Regions from separate parts of the Aquaspirillum sp. genome, predicted to be linked through region 2. Evidence: predicted binding sites of a transcription regulator. Region 2 holds the regulator's gene; each other region holds the start of a gene.
What was found. Region 2 encodes FNR, which switches genes on or off when oxygen is low (the NO sensors DNR and NnrR bind a similar motif). Its sites were predicted from a motif close to TTGATNNNNATCAA; they were not measured.
Positions count from the first base shown of each region.

Region 1: a site for FNR is predicted at 1,638-1,651, ahead of ACTBZS_RS04240 (DUF3149 domain-containing protein). Genes of this name have one in related genera too.
Region 3: a site for FNR is predicted at 1,707-1,720, ahead of ACTBZS_RS06010 (OmpW/AlkL family protein). Genes of this name have one in related genera too.

Region 1 covers NZ_JBSQVP010000016.1:274-4,664, forward strand. The annotation lists gene ACTBZS_RS04225 (c-type cytochrome) at 1-235, shown strand, start outside; RNA gene ffs (signal recognition particle sRNA small type) at 322-420, shown strand; gene ACTBZS_RS04235 (helix-turn-helix domain-containing protein) at 999-1,334, shown strand; gene ACTBZS_RS04240 (DUF3149 domain-containing protein) at 1,436-1,573, opposite strand; gene ACTBZS_RS04245 (DUF4870 family protein) at 1,735-2,100, shown strand; gene prpF (2-methylaconitate cis-trans isomerase PrpF) at 2,248-3,435, opposite strand; gene acnD (Fe/S-dependent 2-methylisocitrate dehydratase AcnD) at 3,553-4,391, opposite strand, start outside.
Region 2 covers NZ_JBSQVP010000008.1:17,863-22,253, forward strand. The annotation lists gene metW (methionine biosynthesis protein MetW) at 1-177, shown strand, start outside; gene ACTBZS_RS02670 (AmpG family muropeptide MFS transporter) at 174-1,418, shown strand; gene fnr (fumarate/nitrate reduction transcriptional regulator Fnr) at 1,415-2,179, opposite strand; gene hemN (oxygen-independent coproporphyrinogen III oxidase) at 2,284-3,702, shown strand; gene ACTBZS_RS02685 (nucleotidyltransferase family protein) at 3,771-4,109, opposite strand; gene ACTBZS_RS02690 (uracil-xanthine permease family protein) at 4,254-4,391, opposite strand, start outside.
Region 3 covers NZ_JBSQVP010000025.1:17,077-21,467, forward strand. The annotation lists gene ACTBZS_RS06000 (DUF423 domain-containing protein) at 1-146, opposite strand, end outside; gene ubiD (4-hydroxy-3-polyprenylbenzoate decarboxylase) at 143-1,624, opposite strand; gene ACTBZS_RS06010 (OmpW/AlkL family protein) at 1,884-2,492, shown strand; gene ACTBZS_RS06015 (porin) at 2,865-3,920, shown strand; gene ACTBZS_RS06020 (HlyC/CorC family transporter) at 4,051-4,391, shown strand, end outside.

The DNA of each region.
Region 1 (4,391 bases), on a different contig from region 2:
AAAAAAACCATGGGAGCATTTTCCTGCCGGTAGCGACAAGGGCAAAACCAACTCCCGCGCTGACATTTGGACCAAACCGGCCGAATTCAAAAAAGCCATCGATCAGCATCAAGCTGAAACTGCAAAATTGGTACAAGTGGCACAAACTGGTGATTTAGCCCAAATCAAACCACAGTTTGGTGCAGTACAAAAAACCTGTAAAAGCTGTCACGACCAGTTTAAGAAAGAAGACTAACCGGTTGTAAGCAGCATAAAAATTTCTTTTCTTTGACTCTTGTCAAACAAGACGGATAGGTATATAGTCCGCCGTCTTGTCTCTATGGCGGGTCTCCTCGCATTGCAATGTAGTGAACCTGGTCAGGTCCGGAAGGAAGCAGCCACAGCTATGATTTGCAAGTGCCGGGGTTAAGGCTCGCCACCTCCGCTTTATTCTGTTGTTGTATTTTTCTTCTCTTGAATTTTTCTGCTGTGAACTCATCTGTTATAACTGAAAAGATGTTGCATTTTGAACAATATGTAACATTCTCTTGTTTGTCATGGGCGCATTCTTTGCATAGAATGGCTAATGAATTGGTCATTTTTTAGCGATGGCCATCAGTAGAAACCGCAGTAAGAAAAGTTTTTTGCAAATTTTGCTGGTTTTTTTGAAGATATTGTTTATAAAATTCAGGGAGCGGTTGTTTCATTAGTCAAAACGAGAGGACAAATGATTCAACCACTGCAACTTTCAACATAGTTTTTATGTCGGAAAGGCTGTAGTGAATGTTCTTTGTTGGTAAGCGAGGAAGATGAAATTGCAAAATCAAGCTTGCTCCTACCGTAAACACTAGGCATGAAATCGGCGCCATCACGGATATCAACACCGAATAGTGATGGTGTGGTGGTTAACGTTAAAGATAGCACTCTGAACAGAAAGGAGAGGCGAGGACAGGGTCGTTTAGATGACGACGCGCTATCCCTACCCGTGCACATTAGCCGGGCTTGCTCGCACACAATCAATGAAATTGTTTGAAAAAATCCAAAACCCTCGTGAAATCCGTCGCAAACTGGGCTTGAACCAGCAAGAATTCTGGAGCCGCATCGGTGTGACGCAATCTGGTGGTTCTCGCTACGAATCTGGCCGCAACATGCCTAAGCCTGTGCGCGAATTGTTGCGCTTGGTGCACATCGAGCAAATCGATTTGTCCAAAGTGAAACGCGAAGACTTTGAAATCATTGAGTATCTCAAAGAAACGCATCCAGATCTGTACAAGAGCTTGCGTAAGGCAGTGAAAGCAAAGACCGAAGCGGCTCAAGCCGAGTCTGGCGACGCGCTGGGTTCGACCATCGGCTGATCTTGATCGGATTAGCTGCGGTAATGCCGCAACAAAAACCCCGCGATGTAAACAGCAAGTATCCCTTGCTTCACATCGCGGGGTTGTTTTTTGGGGCGTGGTTATTGTTTTGGCGGTTCTTCATTTGCTTTGCGAATAAAGACAATGGCACAGACCACCACCACAATCGTCGCCACGACGATTGTACCTAGACTCATCAACCCCACATCTGATGACAGCATTTCTTTGAGCAGAGCCATCGCTGTTCTCCTTGCTTAGTTAAAATAGATTGCGTCAATTTGACGCAGTTTGTCCTTCTCTATCTTGAGCCAAGTCAAAAAACATATCACATTTATATGAAATGTGATGCTGCCGTATATGATAGGTTGTTACTGAATATTTGGTTCCTTTGGAGACGTCTATGTACTACCCTAACCCGAATCAACCTGACCGACTGGCCGCTGCGGCTAAAGTGACGCTATTTGTCTATATTTTACAGGGGCTTGCCTTTTTCCTCGGCGGCTTGCCTGCGGTGGCGGGGATTATTATCAACTATCTCAAGCGTGATGCCGTGGCCGGTACATGGCTAGAATCGCACTTTCGTTGGCAAATTCGTACTTTTTGGTATGGATTGCTGTGGACTGGGCTGGGATTGCTGACATCGTGGCTAGGTGTCGGTTTTATTGTATTGGGGATAGTTTGGGTGTGGACGTTGTATCGGGTGATTCGTGGCTGGCTGAACTACAATGATCAACGCCCGATGTATGGTTTGTACTACCACCCTTAAATCGGTACGGCAAGAAAAACGCCGTTCGGTAAACACCGAACGGCGACAAGGACCGGTGCCTGGGATCGCCACACCGGTAGAACGACACACACTACCCACCAATGGATCGCGTCACGACCCATTGGCGCAAAACAAACCTTGTTTCAGTTAAAAGGTGTCTGCGGGGACTCGAACCCACCCTTCCATTAAAATTCGCGCACTGCGGCTCATAATAGCCTTGGTAACCGTCCAAGTACCATCAACCTGTTTGGCCTCTGCGCCGACACGCAACGTCCCAGACGGATGACCAAAACGCACTGCTTGCCGTTCTCCACCGCCGGCGGCGAGGTTGACTAAGGTGCCGGGGATAGCGGCAGCGGTACCAATCGCGACAGCAGCAGTGCCCATCATGGCATGATGCAGTTTGCCCATCGATAAAGCGCGTACCAATAAGTCAATTTCATTGGCTTGGATTGTTTTGCCGCTGGAAGCAACATAATCAGTGGGGGGGGCAACAAAAGCGATTTTGGGCGTATGTTGGCGTTTGAGGGCTTCTTCTGGTGTTTTAATTAAGCCCATCCGTAAAGCCCCCGCCACCCGAATCGCCTCAAAGCGTTTCAATGCTTCAGGATCGGTATTGATCTGTTCGCGTAATTCTGTGCCGGTGTAACCAATATCTGCCGCATTAACGAACACCGTAGGGATACCTGCTGTAATCATTGTGGCTTTGAAAGTCCCAACACCGGGCACTTCTAAATCATCAACCAGATTACCCGTTGGGAACATCGAGCCGCCTTCTTCGCCATCATCAGACGGATCCATGAACTCCAATACGATTTCTGCCGCAGGGAAGGTCACACCATCGAGTTCAAAATCACCGCTTTCTTGCACTTGTCCATTGACCACAGGGACATGGGCGATAATGGTTTTTTGGATATTCGCTTGCCAAATTCGGACGACAGCTGTGCCATTGTCTGGAATTCGTGCTGGATCAACGAGACCTGCATGGATGGCAAAGGCACCGGCGGCAGTAGAAAGATTGCCACAGTTACCCGACCAATCGACAAAGGCCTTATCGATGGAGACTTGACCATACAAATAGTCCACGTCATGGTCTGGTACGCTGGATTGAGAAAGAATCACGCACTTGCTGGTGCTCGAGGTGGCACCACCCATGCCGTCGATATGGGCACTATAGGGGTCGGGGCTACCGATCACCCGCATGAATAATTTATCACGTGCTTCACCGGGGACTTGGCAACTGGCTGGCAAATCTTGTAAGCGGAAAAACACACCTTTGCTGGTGCCACCACGCATATATGTGGCGGGGATTTTCATTTGAGGTAGGTGAGCCATGACAATCAATCCTCATCAAGCGCGGCAGCACAGCACGCGATTGGGGTCATTCAAAAAAAGTCCGGCAGCCCACTCCATGTGTAAAACATAGAGTGGGACAGCAGAGCAATCGGACAATTAAGCTGAAGCAGAAGACGCTAAGAAGTCTTGTGCAAAGCGTTGTAACACCCCGCCTGCTTCATAAATCGACACTTCTTCTGCGGTGTCGAGACGACAGGTAACAGCGACTTCGACCGTTTCACCATTTTTACGATGGATCACCAAGGTCAAGTCGGCGCGTGGTTTGCGCTCACCAATCACATCATAGGTTTCTGTGCCGTCAATGTTCAGGGTTTTGCGATTCACACCGGGCTTAAACTCAAGTGGCAGCACACCCATACCGACCAAGTTGGTGCGGTGGATACGCTCAAAGCCTTCTGCCACAATTGCTTCTACCCCTGCCAAACGTACCCCTTTGGCGGCCCAGTCACGCGAAGAGCCTTGGCCATAGTCAGCACCGGCCACGATAATCAGCGGCTGCTTGCGGTCCATATAGGTTTCGATGGCTTCCCACATACGCATCACTTTGCCATCCGGCTCAACGCGAGCCAACGAACCCTTTTTCACTTCGCCATCGACAACAGCCATTTCATTCACCAACTGTGGGTTGGCAAAGGTGGCGCGCATCGCGGTCAAGTGATCGCCACGGTGGGTGGCGTACGAGTTGAAGTCTTCTTCTGGCAAGCCCATTTTCGCCAGATATTCACCGGCGGCTGAACTGGCCAAAATCGCGTTGGACGGCGACAGGTGGTCGGTGGTGATGTTGTCTGGCAATACCGCCAGTGGGCGCATCCCTTTGAGTGTGCGTGGGTTGGCAGCCAGCGCACCGACCCCTTCGGTATCCCAGTAGGGTGGGCGGCGAATGTAAGTAGACATCGGGCGCCAGTCATACAGAGGGCTCTTGGCCTCTTCCACTG
Region 2 (4,391 bases):
GATTGGCACAACACCCCTAACATTCATTTGTGTATGTTGCGAGATTTTGAAGCGCTGTGCGCCAAAAATCAGATTGAGGTCAAAGAGCGGGTGGTGATGGACGGCGGTAGTCGAATTGATTTCTTGCCCAATTTGCTCGGCAGTTTGGCGTTTTATCGTATCGGGCGTGCAGTATGAATTGGCAGGCCTTGTTCAATCGGCGCATGTTAATTTGTATTTTTACTGGCTTTGCGTCCGGTTTGCCGCTGTATTTTTTGATCAATCTTTTACCGGCATGGTTACGCACCGAGGGCGTTGACTTAAAAGCGATTGGCTTATTTGCGCTGATTCAGTTGCCCTACACTTGGAAGTTTATTTGGTCGCCCTTGATGGACCGCTTTAGTTTGCCACTAGGGCGGCGGCGTGGCTGGATGTTGGCAACACAGGTGGGCTTGATTGCCTCGCTCGCTGGCTTTGCCGCTTTTCAACCACAACAAGATATTTGGTCGATTGCGGTGTTGGCGGTGGCGGTGGCCTTTTTTAGCGCCAGCCAAGATATTGTGTTGGATGCCTATCGGCGTGAAATTTTGCCCGATGCTGAATTGGGGCTAGGGAATTCTATTCATATCAATGCTTATCGTCTGGCGAGTTTAATTCCCGGTTCCTTGTCGCTGATCTTGGCTGACCATTTACCGTGGCCAACTGTCTTTTGGATCACCGCTCTCTTTATGCTGCCGGGGCTGTTGATGACGTTGACGGTGAGTGAACCGATGTTGCAAGGCGCTGCACCGCGCACTTTACGCGAAGCCGTGGTAGAGCCATTTCGTGAATTTATTGATCGGGCTGGATGGCAACATGCGCTACTGATTTTAGGATTTATCTTCCTATATAAGCTCGGTGACAGCATGGCAACCGCACTGGCGACGCCGTTTTATCTTGATACGGGATTTACAAAATCTGATATTGGATTGATCGCCAAACATGCCGGGCTTTGGCCTGCTGTGATAGGTGGTTTACTCGGTGGAATTTGGATGTTAAAGCTCGGCATCAATCGCGCCTTATGGTTATTTGGCGTGGTGCAGATGGTGACAATTTTGGGCTTTGTCATTCTCGACCAAGTCGGCCCAGATAAACTGACTTTAGCCTTAGTGATTTCAGCCGAGGCGTTGGGGGTGGGTTTGGGTTCGGCGGCGTTTATTGCTTTTATTGCCCGTGCGACCCACCCACTGTATACCGCCACCCAACTGGCGCTATTCACCAGCTTATCTGCCGTACCGCGTACGGTCATCAATGCCGGAACTGGCTATTTAGTGGAAGCATTAGGATGGACACCGTTTTTCTTGCTGTGTACGGTGTTGGCAATACCGGGGATGTTGCTACTGGTAAAAGTCGCCCCATGGCATGAGGCGACTTCAGACAAGACGGCAACGGCTCATTAGGCGTGGGCGCTGTGATCGTCAGCAAAACCGCCTGCACAACCACTGACCAGTTGTTTTAAGTGTTCTGGTTGGAGCAGGCGGATATGTTTATGGTCAACGCTAATCCAACCGTTTGCTTGGAATTTCGAAAGCGTGCGGCTCACTGTTTCGAGTTTCAGGCCTAAGAAACTGCCAATTTCTTCACGACTCATCCGTAAAACAAAGTCGTTGGCGGCAAACCCTCTGGCGGAGAGGCGTTGCGATAAATTCAGCAAAAAGGCGGCCAATCGTTCTTCCGCTTTCATATTGCCAAGCAATAACATCACACTTTGGTCGCGTACAATTTCACGACTCATCAGGCGGAAGAAATGACGTTGTAGGCTCGGAATATCTCGCCCGAGGAGTTCCAAGCGCGCAAACGGCAGCTCACAGACATCCGAATCTTCCAAAGCTTGTGCATCACAACCGTGGGTGTTGCTACTGATGCCATCCAACCCCATGAGATCACCAGACATGTGAAACCCGGTGACTTGTTCACGACCATCATGGCTAGACACACAATTTTTGAAAAAGCCGGTGCGGACCGCGAATAAAGCTCGGAAAGGGTCTCCCGCTCGAAACAGATATTCACCGCGTTTGACGCGGCGACTCTGTCGGATCACCGCGTCAAGCTGTGACATTTCCTCTCGGTTCAGACCAAGAGGCAGGCACAGCTCTCGTAAGCTGCAGTTCGAGCAGGAAACTTTGAGGGTGTGCAGGGGAACAGGACGGGGATCGAGCATGGGTAAATTCTGATATAGAGTGGAATTGAGGGGCGGTTGATTCGTGTCAAAAACAATCTGAGTTGGCTCAGGCACAGTGCAGCCATTGAATAGGATATTTCTTTATGAGCACTGCGAATTTTGCCATGTTAGCTTCTCCATCAGCTCGTTTTGAATTCGACCGTCAGCTCATTGAGCGGTTGGACGGCAGTGGACCGCGTTATACCTCCTACCCGACTGCTGATCGATTTAGCAGCGAGTTTGGAGAATTGGATTATCGACATAGCTTACAGCAAAGGCAAATTGGTGCGAATGCTGGGCCGTTGTCGTTGTATGTGCATATCCCTTTTTGCAATACCGTCTGTTACTACTGCGGTTGCAATAAAATTATCACGAAAGATCGTTCGCGTGCAGACCAGTACATAGACTATCTGGAACGCGAACTTGCCTTATACGCCGATTTGCTCGGCGATAAGCAAGATTTGATCCAGCTTCATTTTGGCGGCGGCACACCGACTTTTCTCAGCGATGAGCAGATGACACGGCTGATGACGGCAATTCGCCGGACTTTTCATCTATTGCCACATGGGGAATTCTCGATTGAGATTGACCCACGCAAAGTCACTGCACAGACCGTCGCGCACTTGGCACAACTGGGTTTTAACCGCATGTCTGTTGGTGTACAGGATTTTAATCCGCTTGTCCAGCAAGCCGTTAACCGCATTCAAAGTGAAGAAGAAACACGTGTGGTGATTGAAGCTGCGCGAGCTTCTGGCTTTAAATCGATCAGTTTGGATTTGATTTATGGCCTGCCATTACAAACATTGGCTTCGGTACAAGAGACCCTTGATCGAGTATTAGCCATTCGTCCTGACCGTTTAGCTTTGTATAACTATGCCCATCTGCCTTCGGTGTTTATGCCGCAGCGGCGTATCAACGAAGCAGAATTGCCTGTACCAGAGGTGAAGCTCGATATTCTGCAGATGGCGGTGCAACACCTTGGGACAGCAGGTTATGTTTTTATTGGGATGGACCATTTTGCCCTACCAGAAGATGAATTGGCAGTGGCTTTACAACAAGGGCGGTTGCAGCGTAATTTCCAAGGCTATTCGACTCATGCCGACCATGATTTGATTGCCATTGGTGTGTCTTCGATTGGGAAAGTCGGCCCCAGCTACGCACAAAATCACAAAGAAATCGAGCAATACTATGCAGCGTTGGATGCAGGCCAACTGCCGATTTTGCGTGGTTTATGTTTATCTGCCGATGATTTGCTACGAAGAACGGTGATTCAAGCCTTGATGTGTCGTTTTGCTCTGTCGATGGACGCCATCAGTGAAAGTTTCGGCATTGACTTTAAGCGTTATTTCGCGTGGGAATTGGAAAAACTGGCGGAATATCAAACGCTGGGCTTGTTGGAAATTGACGATGAATGGCTCACCATCAGCCCCCGTGGTCGTTTTCTGATTCGCACGGTCGCAATGGTGTTTGACCGTCATCTGCGCGAAAAACAAACCCATGCCCGTTATTCGCGTACGATTTAACTCAGAACCAGTCACCCCTTTGGGGTGGCTGCATCGTACGGATAAATCATGCCTTGTCTGTTGCCGCTTTAGGCGGTAGGTTCAACATCTGGTTTTTGCACCACGACATACCCCGCCAAAATTTCTTCCTTAAACGACTCAGGAATCGCATCCCAATCGACAATCTGTACGATGATTGGGATATGGCTTTCAACAAAAGCCTCTCTCACCACACTTAAACGAAAGACATCCCGTTTTTTATCAGCAGGAAAGCACGCCATTAGGTTCAAATCACTCGCTTCGTAATGATCGCCTCGTACCCGAGAGCCATACGCCCAAACTGTCGCTTCTGGGATATGCTTTTCTAATAGCGTGCGAACTTGTACCGCATATTTCTCTGGCAAATAGAGTGTACTGAGTTCAGCCATCGCAGGATTTATCTAATTTTTTTCCAATGTGTGATCCGTATTGAGGTACAGCATGGAACAGCCAATTTTTCGAACTAGCCGCATTTTCCTTTCCTAATCTATTCCTGCGAGAAAGGAAAATGCGTGGGCGTGTATTCAATAGATTTAAATATCTTGCCCTTCACGAATCCCCTCGTGATGGGCTTCGCGTTTTGGCAAGATCAAGTTCAAGATAATCGCCAATACCGAACATAACCCCACACCAACCAAAGAGAAGTCGCCAATTTTTAGCTCTAATGCCCC
Region 3 (4,391 bases), on a different contig from region 2:
TGCCAGAATTGGTAATTGACTGCGGTATGCCAATTCTGTAAGGCAGTCGCACTCAATTGGTGTTTTAAGGCATGGGCGCCAAATGCGCCCAGTGCGACGCCCACGGCTAATAAGAATAGCGTATAGGTGAGCACATAACGTTTCACAGTCCAAGCTCCTGCCATATCGTATCGATTTTATTTTTGGTGGCTTGATCCATCGTGATTGGCGTACCCCATTCGCGATGTGTTTCCCCTGGTAATTTGTTAGTCGCATCCAGTCCCATTTTGCCACCTAAGCCAGAAATGGGGCTGGCAAAGTCAAGGTAATCAATCGGCGTATGCTCGATCAGCGTGGTATCTCGTACGGGGTCCATTCGTGTTGTAATGGCCCAAATGACTTCCTTCCAGTCACGGGTATTAACATCCTCATCAACAATGACAATAAACTTGGTATACATAAACTGGCGTAGGAAAGACCACACACCCATCATTACCCGTTTTGCATGACCGGGGTATTGTTTTTTGATACTGACCACGGCCATGCGATAACTGCATCCCTCTGGCGGCAAGTAGAAATCAACAATTTCTGGAAACTGCTTTTGTAAAATCGGTACAAAAACTTCATTGAGTGCGACACCGAGAATTGCAGGCTCATCTGGGGGTTTGCCGGTGTACGTACTGTGATAAATCGGCTGCTGGCGCATGGTGATGCGCTCGATGGTAAACACGGGAAAATGATCTTGTTCATTGTAGTAACCGGTGTGGTCACCATAAGGGCCTTCCAGTGCAAGATCATTTGGATAGATAAACCCTTCCAACACTATTTCGGCACTTGCTGGGACCTGTAAATCTGATCCAATGCACTTCACCAGTTCAGTGCGACTGCCGCGCAGTAAGCCAGCAAATTGGTATTCACTTAATGTGTCCGGTACGGGTGTCACTGCACCTAGAATGGTGGCGGGATCACAACCCAAGACCACTGCAACGGGGTACGGTTGATCGGGAAAGCGTTGTCTAAATTCTCGGTAATCGAGGGCGCCACCACGATGTGCCAGCCACCGCATAATGACACGATTACGACTGAGTACCTGTTGGCGATAAATTCCCAAATTTTGTCGTTTTTTATTTGGCCCTCGGGTGACAGTGAGTCCCCAAGTGATTAAAGGCGCAACATCACCTGGCCAACAATGTTGTATTGGTAGCCGACTGAGATCAACGTCCTCCCCTTCCCAAATAATGTCTTGGCATGGCGCCTTTTTTACCTCTTTTGGTGCCATGCTGAGCACTTGCTTCAGTAATGGCAGTTTGTCCCATGCATCCCGCAGCCCTTTGGGGGGCTCTGGCTCTTTGAGATAAGCCAAGGTTTTGCCGATTTCGCGCAACTGCGCTAGATCTTCGGCTCCCATACCGAGGGCAACCCGTTCTGGGGTACCAAATAAGTTGGCTAACACAGGAATGTCATAGCAGGTGTTGCCATGTTGTGGGGTTTGAAACAACAAAGCAGGGCCACCTTGTCGTAACACACGGTCTCCAATCTCTGTCATTTCTAAAATGGGTGAAACTGGGCGTGAAATTCGGTGGAGTAACCGTTTTTTTTCTAGTAAATCGATAAAATCTCGTAGATCGCGATAAACGAATGACATTTTCTTATGGCTTCTCATGCGAAAAATAGGGTTTGATGCAGTGAAAACTGTCGTCAATTTGCTGCATTGAGTTCGCTGCTGTTTGATTTAAGTCATATCCACACCGGATTAGCGTCTGTTTTTTACAACAACAGGGTTTTTTTCATACTCTAGCTTGGGTAGAGTGCGTGCAGTTAAAAAAGTTTACCCTGCTTGACTGTGCGGTAGTAACCGCTTGGTGGCAAGTTTTTGAAAATCGTTTGTATCTTCGGAGAAAAACATGAAAAAAATCGCTCTCGCCCTCGTGGCTGGCTCGTTGTTCGCTGGTGTTGCTGCTCCTGCTTTTGCTGAAGCGGGTGATGTGTTGGTTCGTTTGCGCGCTATTAGCATCAACCCAGAAGAGTCTCGTACCGCCACCATCAACGCTTTGGGCGTGAATGTGTCGAACCAAGTGGTACCAGAACTCGACCTGACCTACTTCGTGACCAAAAACTTGGCTGCTGAATTGATCTTGGGCACTGCCCGTCACGAACTGAAATCTGGTGGCACCAGCTTGGGCAAAATCAGTCACCTGCCTCCAACTGTGACTTTGCAATGGCACTTCAACCCAGAAGGTCAAATTCGTCCATACGTTGGTGCTGGTCTGAACTACACCTTCTTCTACGACAATGACCTGAAATTTGCTGGTAAAAAATTGGACGTGGAAAGCGGTAGCTTCGGTGGCGCTTTGCAAGCAGGTGTTGATATTGGTGTGACCAAAGACGTGTTCGTGAACGTGGACGTCAAGAAAATTTGGATTGATACCGATGTGAAATTAGATGGTGCCAAAATTGGTAACCTCGGCATCAACCCATGGGTCTTCGGTGTGGGCGTAGGGATGAAGTTCTAAGCTTTATTTATTCCCTCTCGTTGTATCTTGCGGCACTGTTTTTTGGCAGTGCCGTTTTTTTTCTGTCATTTGTCGGATGGTGTTATGCCATGGTGTTGTGTTTTTTGTACACCTTTTCTGAAGATGACTTGATGTGTGTGTTTTTTGCAACACTGGCTTAAACACAAAAATGTTTTTTTAAACATGATGTTATGTGTTTTTTGTTTGCTGCAGTGCTTTGATTGTCGTGTTATGACTTGGCCGGCGTTGGTGTTTTTGCAACGATGACCGCTATATTGCACTGCAAAGACTGGTGTTCGTGTTGCGCTGGTTTTTCTCAAGCTGGGCTGTGATGTTGCCAGCTTTGTCCAACAAAAATTAAGGATTCTTGCGATGAAAAAGTTGATTGCGATTGCAATTGCTACTTTGCCAGCTGCTGCAATGGCTGACGTGGTTCTGTACGGTAAATTGGCTGCTGAAGTTGGTTACAACAAAACCTTGGGTGATTCCTTTGTGAACGCACCTAACGGCGACTTGAAAGGTGGCATGACCGTTAACATGGTTGACACCTCTCGCATCGGTTTCAAAGGTTCTGAAGACCTGGGCAATGGCCTGAAAGCGATTTGGCAAGTTGAGCAAGGCCTGAGCTTTGATGACAACTCCACTGGCAACCGCTTCGCAACCCGTGACAGCTTCATCGGTGTTGAAGGTGGCTTCGGTAAAGTGCGCGTGGGTCGTTTGTCCACCTACCAAAACAGCGACATGGAACAAGTTGATCCATGGATGTACGGTTCTGCCAAAGGCAGCGTAAACGGTTTGGGCATCTTCACCCGTACCGACGGCCGTGTGAACAACGCTATCCGTTACGACAGCCCTAACTTCGGTGGCTTCACTGTGTCCGCCCTGTACGGCGCTGACGAAGTGCGCGCTTACAATGCTGGCGAACGCACTGACAAAAACACCGCTAACTTGGCTGTTGCTTACAGCAACAACGGTGTCTTTGCCGCATACAGCTACTTGCGCTACGGCGATGCCATCAAGAACAACGAAGCTGGTCACGGCCATCGCGTAGAAGCTGGTTACGATGCTAACAACCTGTACGTGGCCTTGGGTTACCAGCAAGTTAAGAGCGGTTCCGATGCAAGCTACGGTGCTTACACCGGCGCTTTGAATGGTGAAGTGAAAACTCGCGAAATGGCATTGACTGCTTCCTACACCATCGGTGCAATCACGCCTCGCGTGTCCTTTGCTAAAGGTTGGGATATGAAGTTGGATGGCAAAGAGTTGAATGACTCTGGCTACAACCAATTCGTGATCGGTGCTGACTACGCATTGTCCAAGCGCACTGCTGCTTACGTGTCCTACGGTCAAGTGAACTGGGACAGCAACATTGCTAAAGATACCGACAAAGAGCAATCTTTCGGTGTTGGCGTGCGTCACAACTTCTAATTTTTTCCTCGCAAGAGGGTTAAATTAAGAATGAAAAAAGGCAGCTTCGGCTGCCTTTTTTGTTGCGCTTGACAGCGACCTATCCTCCTCACGATACTGCTGCAGTCTTTATTCTTTACAAATATCTACCTTGGACGACATTCCTTTATCCACGCTTTCCTTAGCTTTGGTATTGTTATTATTATTCTCTGCCGGTTTCTCTATGTCAGAAACGGCAATGATGGCAGCCAATCGCTTTCGCTTAAAAAATAAAGCCACACAAGGCCATCGTGGTGCAAAATTGGCGCAAACCCTATTAGCGCAAACGGATAAGTTGCTAGGTGTCATTCTGTTAGGCAATAACTTCGTTAACTCCGCTGCTGCCTCTCTCTCAACAGTGATTACTTTTCGACTATTCGGTCAAAATGAAGCCGCACTCGGTATTGCAACGTTAGGCGTTACCTTTGCCATTCTGGTTTTTTCCGAGGCAAC